DNA from 2 places in the Variovorax sp. P5_A3 genome. Region 1 is predicted to be linked to the other one. Evidence: predicted binding sites of a transcription regulator. Region 1 holds the regulator's gene; the other holds the start of a gene.
The links. The regulator sigma-54, encoded in region 1, starts transcription at its own class of promoters, with help from an activator protein. The targets are predictions, from matches to a motif close to TGGCANGNAANCTGCTTT.

Region 1 (5,918 bases):
GTGGACGGCGATACCGCCGGCTCGCTCGACCGTGCGCTGCAGGCCGTCGATTTCCTCATCGGCGAAGCCCGCAAGGGTTGAGCAAACGGGGTGGTCCGACCACCCGTCCGTCCGTGAAGCCCGCTTCGGCGGGCTTTTTTTGTCGGCGCCCGGCGAGACCGAATCCGTCGGCCGCATACAATGCGCAGCAAGTTTCGTGCCTCTATGATCTCGCCACCTTCCTCCCCCCTTCGCCATCTCGGTCGTGGACTGCTTGTTGCCCTGGCGCTGGCCGGGTTCGCATCGGGCGCGCACGCCGAGAAGGCCGATCGCGCCAAGCCGATGAACATCGAGGCGGATTCGATGCGTTACGACGATCTGAAGCAGACGAGCGTCTTCACGGGCAACGTGGTGGTGACCAAGGGCACGATCATCATCCGTGGCGACAAGATCGACGTCCGACAGGACCCCGAGGGCTACCAGTACGGCGTCGTGACCGCGGCGCCGGGCAAGCTGGCTTATTACAAGCAGAAGCGTGACTCGGGTCCCGACGAGTGGATCGAGGGCGAGGGCGAAGTCATCGAATACGACAGCCGTGCGGACAACGTGAAGTTCATCCGCCGCGCGGTGATGCGCCGACTGATCGGGGCGACGCCCAACGACGAGAGCAGCGGTCCGCTGATCGTCTACGACCAGAGCAACGACACCTTCACCGTCAACGGGTCCTCGCTGCCGCCCAATGCCGGCGTTGCGACCCAGCCGGGTGGTCGTGTCAAGGCGATCCTCACCCCCAAGGCCGCTCCAGCGGCACCCGCCGCCGGCGGAAAGCCGGCCGCCGCCGCGCCCGCCCCGGCCCCTGCGCCGGGCACCGGGTTGCGCGCCACCACCACCCTTGGCGGAGAGTCAAAGAAGTGATCGAAACCGCAGGCATGAGCGAGGGCGCAGGCGCTCCGGGCAGCCGCCTCGAGGCGCGTGGGCTTCAGAAGAGCTACGGCAGCCGCAAGGTTGTCAAGGATGTGACGCTGGGTGTGCAGAAGGGCGAAGTCGTCGGCCTGCTGGGGCCCAACGGCGCCGGCAAGACGACTTCGTTCTACATGATCGTCGGCCTGGTGCGCGCCGATGCCGGCGACATCACCATCGACGGCGAGCCGATCGCGCACATGCCGATCCATCGGCGCGCGCGCATGGGCCTGAGCTACCTGCCGCAGGAAGCATCGATCTTCCGCAAGCTCACGGTCGAGGAGAACGTCCGCGCCGTGCTCGAACTGCAGCGCGAGCCCGACGCCAACGGACGCCAGGTTTCGCTGTCGAAGCAGCGCACCGAGGAACTCCTCACCGAGTTGTTGGCCGACCTGCGCGTGGACCACCTGCGTGATTCCCCCGCGCTGTCCCTGTCGGGCGGCGAGCGTCGCCGCGTCGAGATCGCGCGCGCCCTGGCCACGCAGCCGCGCTTCATCCTGCTGGACGAGCCCTTCGCGGGCATCGACCCGATCGCGGTGATCGAGATCCAGCGGATCATCAATTTCCTGAAGGAACGTGGCATCGGCGTGTTGATCACCGACCACAACGTGCGTGAAACGTTGGGCATCTGCGATCACGCTTTCATCATCAGCGACGGGCATGTGCTGGCCCAGGGCACGCCGGCCGAGATCGTCGACAACGCCGAGGTGCGGCGCGTGTACCTCGGCGAACATTTCCGGATGTGAACATGTTGCTCGCCCCCAGGCTCCGCACTTCGTGCTCCGCCTACCCCCTGCCGGGGGCAGGCCGGCCGCTACGGGCGGCCGGGCGCGGCGGCCTTCTGGTCAAGAGGGTTTCACTATCTCCATGAAGCAGGGTTTGTCGCTGCGGGTTTCGCAGCATCTCGCGTTGACGCCTCAACTTCAGCAGTCGATCCGGCTGTTGCAGCTTTCCACGCTCGAGCTGACGCAGGAAGTCGAGCAGATGCTTGATGACAACCCATTCCTCGAGCGCACGGCCGAGGAGGCTACGCGCGAGGAGTTCGGGTTGGAGACGGCCGATACGCCGGTTCGCGATGACGATCGGTTTGCCGATGGGGAGGGCGATTTCACGCCCGGCCCGTCGGCGTCTGCGCCGGAAGTCGCCGTCGCGGCCACTGGCGACACCGAAGTCGCCACAGCCGACACCGCCGATGGCGAGCCCGACTGGGAAGGCGATGGCACGATCGACCTCGCGCCCGACGACAGCGAATGGGGCGGCGACGCCCCCGCGCGTGCCAACAACCTCGGCGACGACGAGCGCACGGACGCGACCGAACTCGCGCGCAGCCAGGAATCGCTGCAGTCCTTCCTGCACCGGCAGGCACTGGGATTGCGCCTGAGCGAAACCGATCGCGCGGCACTCCGTTTCCTGATCGAGTCGCTCAACGAAGACGGTTACCTCGAAGACTCGCTGCCCGCCCTGGCGTCCGGCCTCGCGGGCAACGACAACGACCAGTTCGACGACCTCGTGCACCACTTCCAGGTCGGGCTCGGCCTGCTGCAAAGCCTGGAGCCGTCCGGCGTGGGCGCGCGCAGCCTGGGCGAATGCCTGACCATCCAGCTGCGCGCCCTGGCCGACGAGGACGAGACCGATGACGAGGCACAGGTGCGCAAGACCGCCATCGCGATCTGCAAGCAACCGATGGAACTGCTCGCCCGTCGCGACTTCAAGCGCCTGGCCACGCTCACCCGCAGCAACGAAGAGGAAGTCCGCGCCGCCCTGCAGCTCATCGCGAAGCTGGAGCCCAAGCCCGGGCGCCGCTTCGTCGACGTGGAGCGCAACGTGGTCGTGCCCGACGTGATCGTCACGCGCGTCGGCAACGGCACCAACACCAAGTTCCGCGTGATGCTCAACCCCGAAGTCATGCCGCGCCTGCGCGTGCACGACATCTATGCCGGTGCGCTCAAGCAGCACAAGGGCGAGGGCAGCCAGGCGCTTTCGCAGCGCCTGCAGGAGGCGCGCTGGTTCATCAAGAACATCCAGCAGCGCTTCGACACCATCCTGCGCGTGTCGAACGCCATCGTCGAGCGGCAGAAGAGCTTCTTCGTGCACGGCGAACTCGCCATGCGTCCGCTGGTGCTGCGCGAGATCGCCGACGAACTCGGGTTGCACGAGTCCACCATCAGCCGCGTGACCACTGCCAAGTACATGGCGACGCCTTACGGCACGGTCGAGCTCAAATACTTCTTCGGCTCGGCGCTCGGCACGGAAACGGGCGGCAATGCGTCGAGCACGGCGGTGCGCGCGCTGATCAAGCAGTTCGTGAGTGCGGAAGACCTGAAGAAACCACTGTCCGACAGCCAGATTTCCGAGATGCTCAAGGAGCAGGGGATCGAATGCGCCCGGCGCACCGTCGCGAAATACCGCGAAGCGCTGCGCATCGCACCCGCGAATCTGCGCAAGGCGCTCTGAAGGGCCTGCGAGGGGCCTCAGGTCAGGCCTCGCGCCCTTCCAGCGTCACCAGCGCCGCCTGCGCGAGCCCTTCCCACTGCATGCGCGACCAGTGATCCACATAGCGCCTGAACTGGCGTTGCGTCGAGAGCACCGGAAACGAATCCGTCGACAACTCGCGGATCTGCCTGCAATGCTCGACGATGCGATCCCTGGCGACCTGGGGCTGGAATGCGTCGCCCCCATAAACAGCACCGAGCAGCTCCAGCTCTGCCAGCGTGCCGTGCGCCCAAACCCGATCCGTGATGGCCGCCGTACGAAGCTGCCATTGCGCCAGCTGCCAGGCCACCAGCCACCATTTGCCGTACTCGGTGCGCAACGCACTCAGCGCTCCCTCATCCGGCGCCAGCGCGGGAATGGCTGCGAGCGACAGATACTGCGTCATCACCCAGTGATTGACCGATTCGATCTTCAGTGCCGCTTCGTAGAACTCGCGCGACTTGCGATAAGCCTCGGTACTGCGAGCCACATTGCCGACCAGCGCGTGGATGATGGCGATGCGTTTCTCGCTGGCTGCGCTCATCCCGAGGCGTTCTGCCTTCTCCTTGAGATTGCGCTGCGCGACCGGCCTGTCGCGCCAGGCCGCAAGGTCGACGCGGATCTGGTCGCTGAGCTGGTCGAGTTCGGCGGCGGTCTCGGTGCTGATGGGTGTGCCGGGCCGGGCCGGGTCCGTCTCGTTGCCACGCACCAGGGAGTCCATCCGGTCGAACTTGACCTCCATCTTCGACTTGGTCTGCCGGCTACGAAAGGCGTCCACCTGGGCTTCCAGGTCCGGCGCGACGGCTGCGTACACCACGATGCTGGCCCAGTCGTGGGTGTCCGGCAGGTCGATCCTCAGGCGCTGTCGCAGTTCATGCACGACCCAGCGCGGATCGTTGCCTGCAAGCAGTCCGCTGTAGAGCAGTTCCGCCGCGACGTTCGACGCCCGCATCCACAGCGGAAACTGCGAGGCGATGACCCACGGAATGTCCTGCGCGTGCAGCTCGTGCGCGATGCTGCCGCCCGGTGTCAGCACCGAACTGGCATTGCCGGAATCACAGGTCGCCAGGCTCACCACCGTCGGCGGCTGCTTCGCCCGGCCGTTGGAGTTCATGCTCTTGAGCGCCATCGCGAGGCTCTGCCCGTCGACGACGATGTGCTCGGTGGCCTCGCCTTCCTTGCATAGCACGATGCCGTAGCGGCGGTCCGAGCCGGGCAGCGGCGCACCGTGCGCCAGCAGGTGCACGTGGGTGTAATCCTCGGCCTGGCAGGCATCGCTGATGCTGCGCGCCGTGGCATTGGGCAGCACCGTAAGCAACTTGCGCACCTCGACGACGCGTTCGGCGGGCGTGTCCCTGGCCTTGACCCACGGGTCGATGGCGCGGCGCAGTGCCTCCAGGTGCGCCTGTGCCGGCACGGCGGCAAAGCCTGACGGCGATGCAAAGGCGTAGAGGATCTTCGGCGCGCGGTTCCACTCCGACTGGAGCGGCCGACCGCGGCGAATCTCGCGCGTGATGTTGGTGAGCGTGCGCAGCAACAGCGGCGCACCGGAGCCGGAGGTGTCGGCCGGCGACATCGTCGCTTCGAATGGCACCAGGCCCAGTTCGAAGGCCGAGATCAGCAGCCGTATGTTGACGAGGCGACTCGTATCCCCGCGGGCCGAACGAAGCTCCGACACCAGCTCCGGGATCTTGCCGAGCACCCGTGCGATCGCTTCGCCCAGTTCCTGCAGTTCGGCCGCCCGCTGCGATGCCGCAATGGGCGTGCCGTCGATTTCATAGCGAAGCCGATTCAGCCGCGTGAGCAATTGCGCGTGTTCGAAAGGCAGATGCACGCTGACCGGCCCGTCGGCGCCGCACAGCGCCATGTAGGCGGTCAGCGGCGACAGCAGCTGGTTGTGTGCAGGCCCTGAGCGCAGGAACTCCAGGCGAATATCCCGGACGTCGGATGTATCGCTCATCTCATCCTCTCGTGTAGCGTTGGATCTCGCGCGGTTCGCCGGTTCCGTCGCCTTCGACATGCACCAGCGCCCCGACGGTCCCACCGCCCGGACCGGCGCTGATCGACACGGCGCTGGTCTGGTCCATGACGAACGGCTGTCCGCCGATGCGCGCTTCGTCGATCGTCTTCATGCGCCCGTCGACCAGCACGTTGAACACCTCGGTGAACGCGTCTTCCCGTGCGAGCATGGCCGGCGTGAACTGGAGCAGGCGTATCCACGTCCCGCTGTTGAAGTAGTAGCGCCCCTGGCCCATGTCGATCGCGCGCTCGAGGTGCGTGTGACCGGTGACGATGAAGTCGATCGCCGGCCCGACCGCCGCCGTGACCTTGTCGAAGGTGTCGTCGCGGTCATGGATGTCGAAGGACTTGTCGTCCTTCAGCCAGTCCAGCAGCGCACGGCGCAGCGCCTCGGCCTGGCTGACGCCGGTCAACCAACCGGTCAATCGGTCGATGATCAACTGGGGCGTCCCCAGCGTGCCGTCGACCTGCGCCGTCGGCGACCTGGG
Region 2 (5,918 bases), on a different contig from region 1:
GCGTCTTGCGCTCGCTGAACTGGAGCATCGCGGGCCAGAACAGCGTGTGGAAGTAGACGATGTCCTTGCCGATGAAGTGCACCTGCTCCACCGCCGGGTCGGCCACGAATTCATCGAAGCTCTGCGAGGTGCGCGAAGGCTCGTGCCAGTGCTGCGCGGCCTGACCCTTGTCGAAGTGGTTCTTCAGGCTGGCGAGATAGCCCACGGGCGCATCGAGCCACACGTAGAAGTACTTGCCCGGCGCATCGGGGATTTCGATGCCGAAGTAGGGCGCCTCGCGCGAGATGTCCCAGTCGGCCATGCCGGCTTCGAACCACTCGCTCGCCTTCTTGGCCATCTCGGCCTGTAGCTTGCCGTCCTGCGTCCATCTCTTGAGGAAGTCGACCACCTTCGGGTCGGAAAGCTTGAAGAAGAAGTGCTCCGAACTGCGCAATTCGGGCGTTGCGCCCGTGAGCGTCGAATAGGGATTGATGAGTTCCGTCGGCGAATAGACGCTGCTGCACACCTCGCAGGCATCGCCGTACTGGTCCTTGGCGTGGCACACCGGGCATTCGCCCTTGATATAGCGATCAGGCAGGAACATGCCCTTGACCGGGTCGTAGAACTGCTCGATCGTGCGCGTGGCGATCATGCCGCCGGCCTTGAGCTTCTTGTAGATGCCCTGCGCGAGTTCGGTGTTCTCGGTGCTGTCGGTCGAGTGCCAGTTGTCGAAGCGGATGTGGAAGCCGTCGAGGTACTCCTTGCGGCCCGCGGCGATCTCGCCGACGAATTCCTGCGGCGTCTTCCCGGCCTTCTCGGCCGCGATCATGATCGGCGCGCCATGCGCGTCATCCGCACCCACGAAGTGCACCATGTGCCCCTGCATGCGCTGGAAGCGCACCCAGATGTCGGCCTGGATGTATTCCATGATGTGGCCGACGTGGAACTTGCCGTTGGCGTAGGGCAGGGCGGTGGTGACGAAGAGTTTGCGCTGGGACATCGCGAAGGGCGCTTTCGGGGGAAAGGAAGAAACTGCTGGAGGGGACTGCGGCCGGCGCTGCCACCGGCGGGAGGAGCATTTTAGGTGGGAGGCTATAGTCTCCGCGTCGACTCCAGGATCGCCCGTGATCACACAGTACGAAATCACCCTTGCCCAGGCGGCGGACGCACAGGAGATCGCGGCGCTGTCGCGCGATGCGATCGAGCGCGGTCTTTCATGGCGATGGACCGAGCGGCGCGTGCGGCGAAGCGTCCGCGACGAGGCCACCAACGTGGCCGTGGCCCGGCGCGACGGCGTCCTTCTCGGCTTCGCGATCATGCAGTACGGTGACGACGACGCGCACATTTCGCTGTTCGCGGTGCGTGCATCCCAGCGCCGCAGCGGCCTGGGCTCGGCGCTGCTGGCCTGGCTCGAAGCCACTGCGGCCGTCGCCGGCATCCGCACCATCCGCCTGGAGGCGAGGGCGGGCAACGCGGAGGCCAAGTCCTTCTACCTTCGCCACGGCTTCGCCGAAGCGGGCACGAGCCCGGGCTACTACGAAGACGTCGAGGATGCGGTCAGGATGGTCAAGCGCCTGGGGCCGGAGTCTTGACCGTCCACCCAAAGAAGCCGCAAACCGCTTCACGCTGCGCCAGCGCGTCCGCCCGCCCCAGTGCCATCAATTCCTGCGTGAAGGCCGAGTCGAACAGCAGGTAGCTTGCCAGCGCCGAACCCTGGATGTCGGCCGTCGTCGCCGGGACGGCGTGCGCTCCCAGCAGGCTGCGCACGGCTCGGGGCAGCGATTGCGCATGTCGCGCGGCAATGACGTCGATGCGTTGCGACGGCGCGATCAGCAGCAGTTCCACCGGCCGCAGCACGGTTCGATCGCGCGCTTCGTGCGGGATCAGCGACAAGGTCCCGTTGATGCGGCGCAGTCGCTCCACATCCGCTGTGAGCGCGTCCAGGAAGATGCTCGACAGCGCATGACCGGCGATCTGGGCCAGCGTCGGGTAGCCGCTCAGCGCGTTGGGCGGCAGTGCATCGGCGGGCTCCTGCATGCGACCCGCGCCGATGGCCAGGATGCGCTCCGCGCCCAGGTGGATGGCCGCGGCCAGCGGCGCCGACTGGCGCATCGAGCCGTCGCCGAAGTATTCGGCACGTCCATGGATCTCGACTTCCGCCGCCGGGAAGACGAACGGGATCGCGGACGAGGCCAGCAAATGTTCGTGCGCGATGTCGACAGGCACGGCGATGCGGCGGGACCGGATCCAGGGCTGCTGTTGCGGGCCCGCCTGGTAGAAGGTGACGTGCTCGCCCGAGCTGTAGCTCGACGCCGTGACCGCCAGCGCATCGAGGTGGCCCCGCCCCATCAGGCCGGCGAGCCGGTCCAGCGGCACCAGTTGCTCCAGCAGCTTTCGAAGCGGCGTGTTGTCGAGCAGGGCACGCAGGCCGCTGCGTCGCCATTGCGCGATCAGCCAGCCCGCGGAAAGCAGGCGTGCCCAGGGCGCATCGCTGTGCAGTGCGGTCAGCGCGTCCGCCTTGTAGACCTGCGCCGGCACAAGTCCCGCCCAGACCCGCGCAATCTTCTGCACCGTGCCGTCGAAGTCGTCGGCACCGCAGGCCAACGCCGCGGCGTTGATCGCGCCGGCCGACGTGCCGGTGATGATGGGGAAGAGGCTCGACTGCCCGGCGGCACCCGCATCTCGCCGGATGGCCGCCAGCGCCTCCAGCACGCCGACCTGGTAGGCGGCGCGTGCTCCGCCACCGGTCAGTACCAGGCCGGTGTGAGTCACTGCGCTACTTCGATCAAGAGAAGGGTCCCATGGATTTCGCGACTGACCTTACGCTGGACCGGGACGTCCGGCAAGTAGCTCGCCGCACCAAACCGGCGAGGCCATGCGCCACAACGGCGCATCGCCTCGGGCCCCGCACGCGCCTTGCCGCGTGCTTCGGTGCGAGTCCTGGCCCATCCCGTGGATTTCGTTTGGCACGGATGTTGCTCAGGATCCTCCACTGTTCCGTCGGCACCGTTGCCGCGGATTTACGGTGCCTCCGCTAATGACGGCGGGATTCGAGCGAACTGTGCGCGGGGACGCAAGCGGTTCGCCTGTTCCAACCCGATTCGCATCCGTTCCACGCGGGGGTCCTCTGCAACTGGCTGTCTGACAGCCTCCTTGCGGTCTGCACCCGTCACGAGGGCGGTTGTGTGCAGGATCCGACATGAAGATTGCAGTGATTGGCCACGGCATGGTGGGCCACAAATTCCTGGAGCAGCTCGACGAACTCGGCCTCGCGAACGCAGAGGTCACGGTGCTCTGCGAGGAGCCTCGTCCGGCCTACGACCGGGTTCACCTGTCCGAATTCTTCGCCGGCAAGACAGCCGAAGACCTCTCGCTCGTCGAGCCGGGCTTCTTCGAGCGCACCGGCATCACGTTGCGGCTTGCGGCGAGGGCCGTGGCCATCGAACGGCGCAACAAGACCGTCACCACTGTCGATGGCGAAGTGGTGCCCTACGACAAGCTCGTGCTGGCCACGGGCTCCGCGCCCTTCGTGCCGCCGGTGCCGGGCCGCGATCGGCCGAACTGCTTCGTCTACCGCACCATCGAGGACCTGGAAGCCATGAAGGCCTGCGGCGCGCGCTCCCGCACCGGCGTCGTCGTGGGCGGCGGCCTGCTGGGATTGGAGTGCGCCAAGGCCCTGCGCGACATGGGCCTGGAAACCCACGTCGTGGAGTTCGCGCCGAGGCTGATGGCGGTGCAGGTCGACGAGGGTGGCGGTCACGCGCTGCGCAGCGGCATCGAGGCGCTGGGCGTGCACGTGCACACCGGTCGCAACACGGTGGATATCACCGATGGGGCGACGGCCCGCCACCGCATGGTCTTCGCGGACGGCACCTGGCTCGAGACCGACATGATCGTGTTCTCCGCCGGCATCCGCCCGCGCGACGAACTGGCCCGCCAGTGCGTGCTGGCGGTCGGTCCGCGCGGCGGCGTGGCGGTGGACAGCCACTGCCGCACGAGCGATCGCAACGTCTATGCGATCGGTGAGTGCGCGTCGTGGAACGAGCAGATCTTCGGCCTCGTCGCGCCGGGCTACGACATGGCGCGCGTGGCCGCGAAGCACATCGCCGGGCAGGACGACGCGGCCTTCGCGGGCGCCGACATGAGCACCAAGCTCAAGCTCATGGGCGTGGACGTCGCGAGCATCGGCGACGCGCACGGCAAGACACCGAAGTCGCGTTCCTACCAGTACGTCAACGAGCACAAGCAGATCTACAAGAAGATCGTCGTCAGCGAAGACGGCAGGCAGTTGCTCGGCGCGGTGCTGGTGGGCGACGCGGCCGAATACGGGACCCTGCTGCAGATGGCGCTCAACGGCATCGCGCTGCCCGCCGAGCCGGAGTTCCTGATCCTGCCTTCGAGCGACGGCAAGGCCAGGCCCGGGCTCGGCGTGGACGCGCTGCCCGACAGTGCCCAGATCTGTTCATGCAACAGCGTGACCAAGGGACAGATATGCGAGGCGGTCGGGCAGGGCGCCTGCACCGTCGCCGGGTTGAAGGCCTGCACCAAGGCCGGTGCGACCTGCGGGGGCTGCGTTCCACTCGTGGGCCAGGTGATGAAGGCCGAGATGGCCAGGCGCGGGCTGGCGGTCAACAATCACATTTGCGAGCACTTCGCTTACTCCCGCCAGGAGCTGTACCACCTGATTCGCGTCGGCGAGATCCGCAGTTTCGGTGACCTCCTGGCCCGGCATGGCAAGGGACTGGGCTGCGACATCTGCAAGCCGGCCGCTGCCAGCATCTTCGCGTCGTGCTGGAACGAATTCGTCCTCAAGAAGGACCTGGCTGCGCTGCAGGACAGCAACGATTATTTCCTCGGCAACCTCCAGAAGGACGGCAGCTACTCGGTCGTGCCGCGCATGCCCGGCGGCGAGGTCACGCCCGAGGGGCTGATCGCGGTGGGCCAGGTGGCGAAGAAATACGGCCTCTACACCAAGATCACCGGCGGCCAGCGCGTGGACCTCTTCGGCGCCCGCGTCGAGCAACTGCCGCCTATCTGGGAGGAACTCATCGCCGCCGGTTTCGAATCGGGCCATGCGTACGGCAAGTCGCTGCGCACGGTGAAGAGCTGCGTCGGATCGACCTGGTGCCGCTACGGCGTCGACGACAGCGTGGGCCTGGCGGTCGAACTGGAGAACCGCTACAAGGGCTTGCGCGCGCCGCACAAGATCAAGTTCGGCGTCTCGGGCTGCACCCGCGAATGCGCCGAGGCCCAGGGCAAGGATGTCGGCATCATCGCCACCGACAAGGGCTGGAACCTCTACGTGTGCGGCAACGGCGGCATGAAGCCGCGCCACGCCGAGCTGATCGCCACGGACCTCGGCAAGGCCGAGCTCATCCGCCTCATCGACCGCTTCCTGATGTTCTATGTGCGCACGGCGGACCGCTTGCAGCGCACCAGCACGTGGCGCGAGAGCCTGCAGGGCGGCCTGGACTACCTGAAGGACGTGCTCATCCAGGACACCCTCGGACTGGCCGCCGAACTGGAGGCGCAGATGCAGCGCGTGGTCGACACCTACCAGTGCGAGTGGAAGACCGCGGTGAACGACCCGGCCACGCGCGAGCGCTTCCGCTCCTTCGTCAACAGCGAGAAGCCGGACGAGCACATCGTCTTCGTGAAGGAGCGCGGCCAGAACCGGCCCGCCCGGATCGAGGAACGCGAAGCCAAGGACGACGTTGCCACCGTTTGAACGCCAGAGGACATTCCACATGACCACCGAATCGCTTCACTGGACCGCCGTGTGCGCCGCCAGCGACATCCTGCCCGACACCGGTGTGTGCGCCCTCGTGGAGGGTGTGCACGTCGCGATCTTCCGGGTCGGACAGCAACAGGACCTCTATGCCATCGACAACGTCGATCCCAAGGCGAAGGCCAGCGTGCTTTCGCGCGGACTGGTCGGC

Region 2: a site for sigma-54 is predicted at 2,944-2,961, ahead of nirB (nitrite reductase large subunit NirB). Genes of this name have one in related genera too.

What each region holds. Positions count from the first base shown of each region.
Region 1 covers NZ_JBFUKW010000011.1:111,326-117,243, reverse strand. Annotated here, with positions in the region: gene AC1D3B_RS18870 (thiol:disulfide interchange protein DsbA/DsbL) at 1-81, shown strand, start outside; gene lptA (lipopolysaccharide transport periplasmic protein LptA) at 205-894, shown strand; gene lptB (LPS export ABC transporter ATP-binding protein) at 891-1,685, shown strand; gene AC1D3B_RS18855 (RNA polymerase factor sigma-54) at 1,807-3,393, shown strand; gene AC1D3B_RS18850 (CHAT domain-containing protein) at 3,416-5,371, opposite strand; gene AC1D3B_RS18845 (metallophosphoesterase) at 5,373-5,918, opposite strand, start outside.
Region 2 covers NZ_JBFUKW010000004.1:176,998-182,915, reverse strand. Annotated here, with positions in the region: gene metG (methionine--tRNA ligase) at 1-979, opposite strand, end outside; gene AC1D3B_RS08280 (GNAT family N-acetyltransferase) at 1,104-1,571, shown strand; gene AC1D3B_RS08275 (patatin-like phospholipase family protein) at 1,546-2,751, opposite strand; gene nirB (nitrite reductase large subunit NirB) at 3,179-5,707, shown strand; gene nirD (nitrite reductase small subunit NirD) at 5,727-5,918, shown strand, end outside.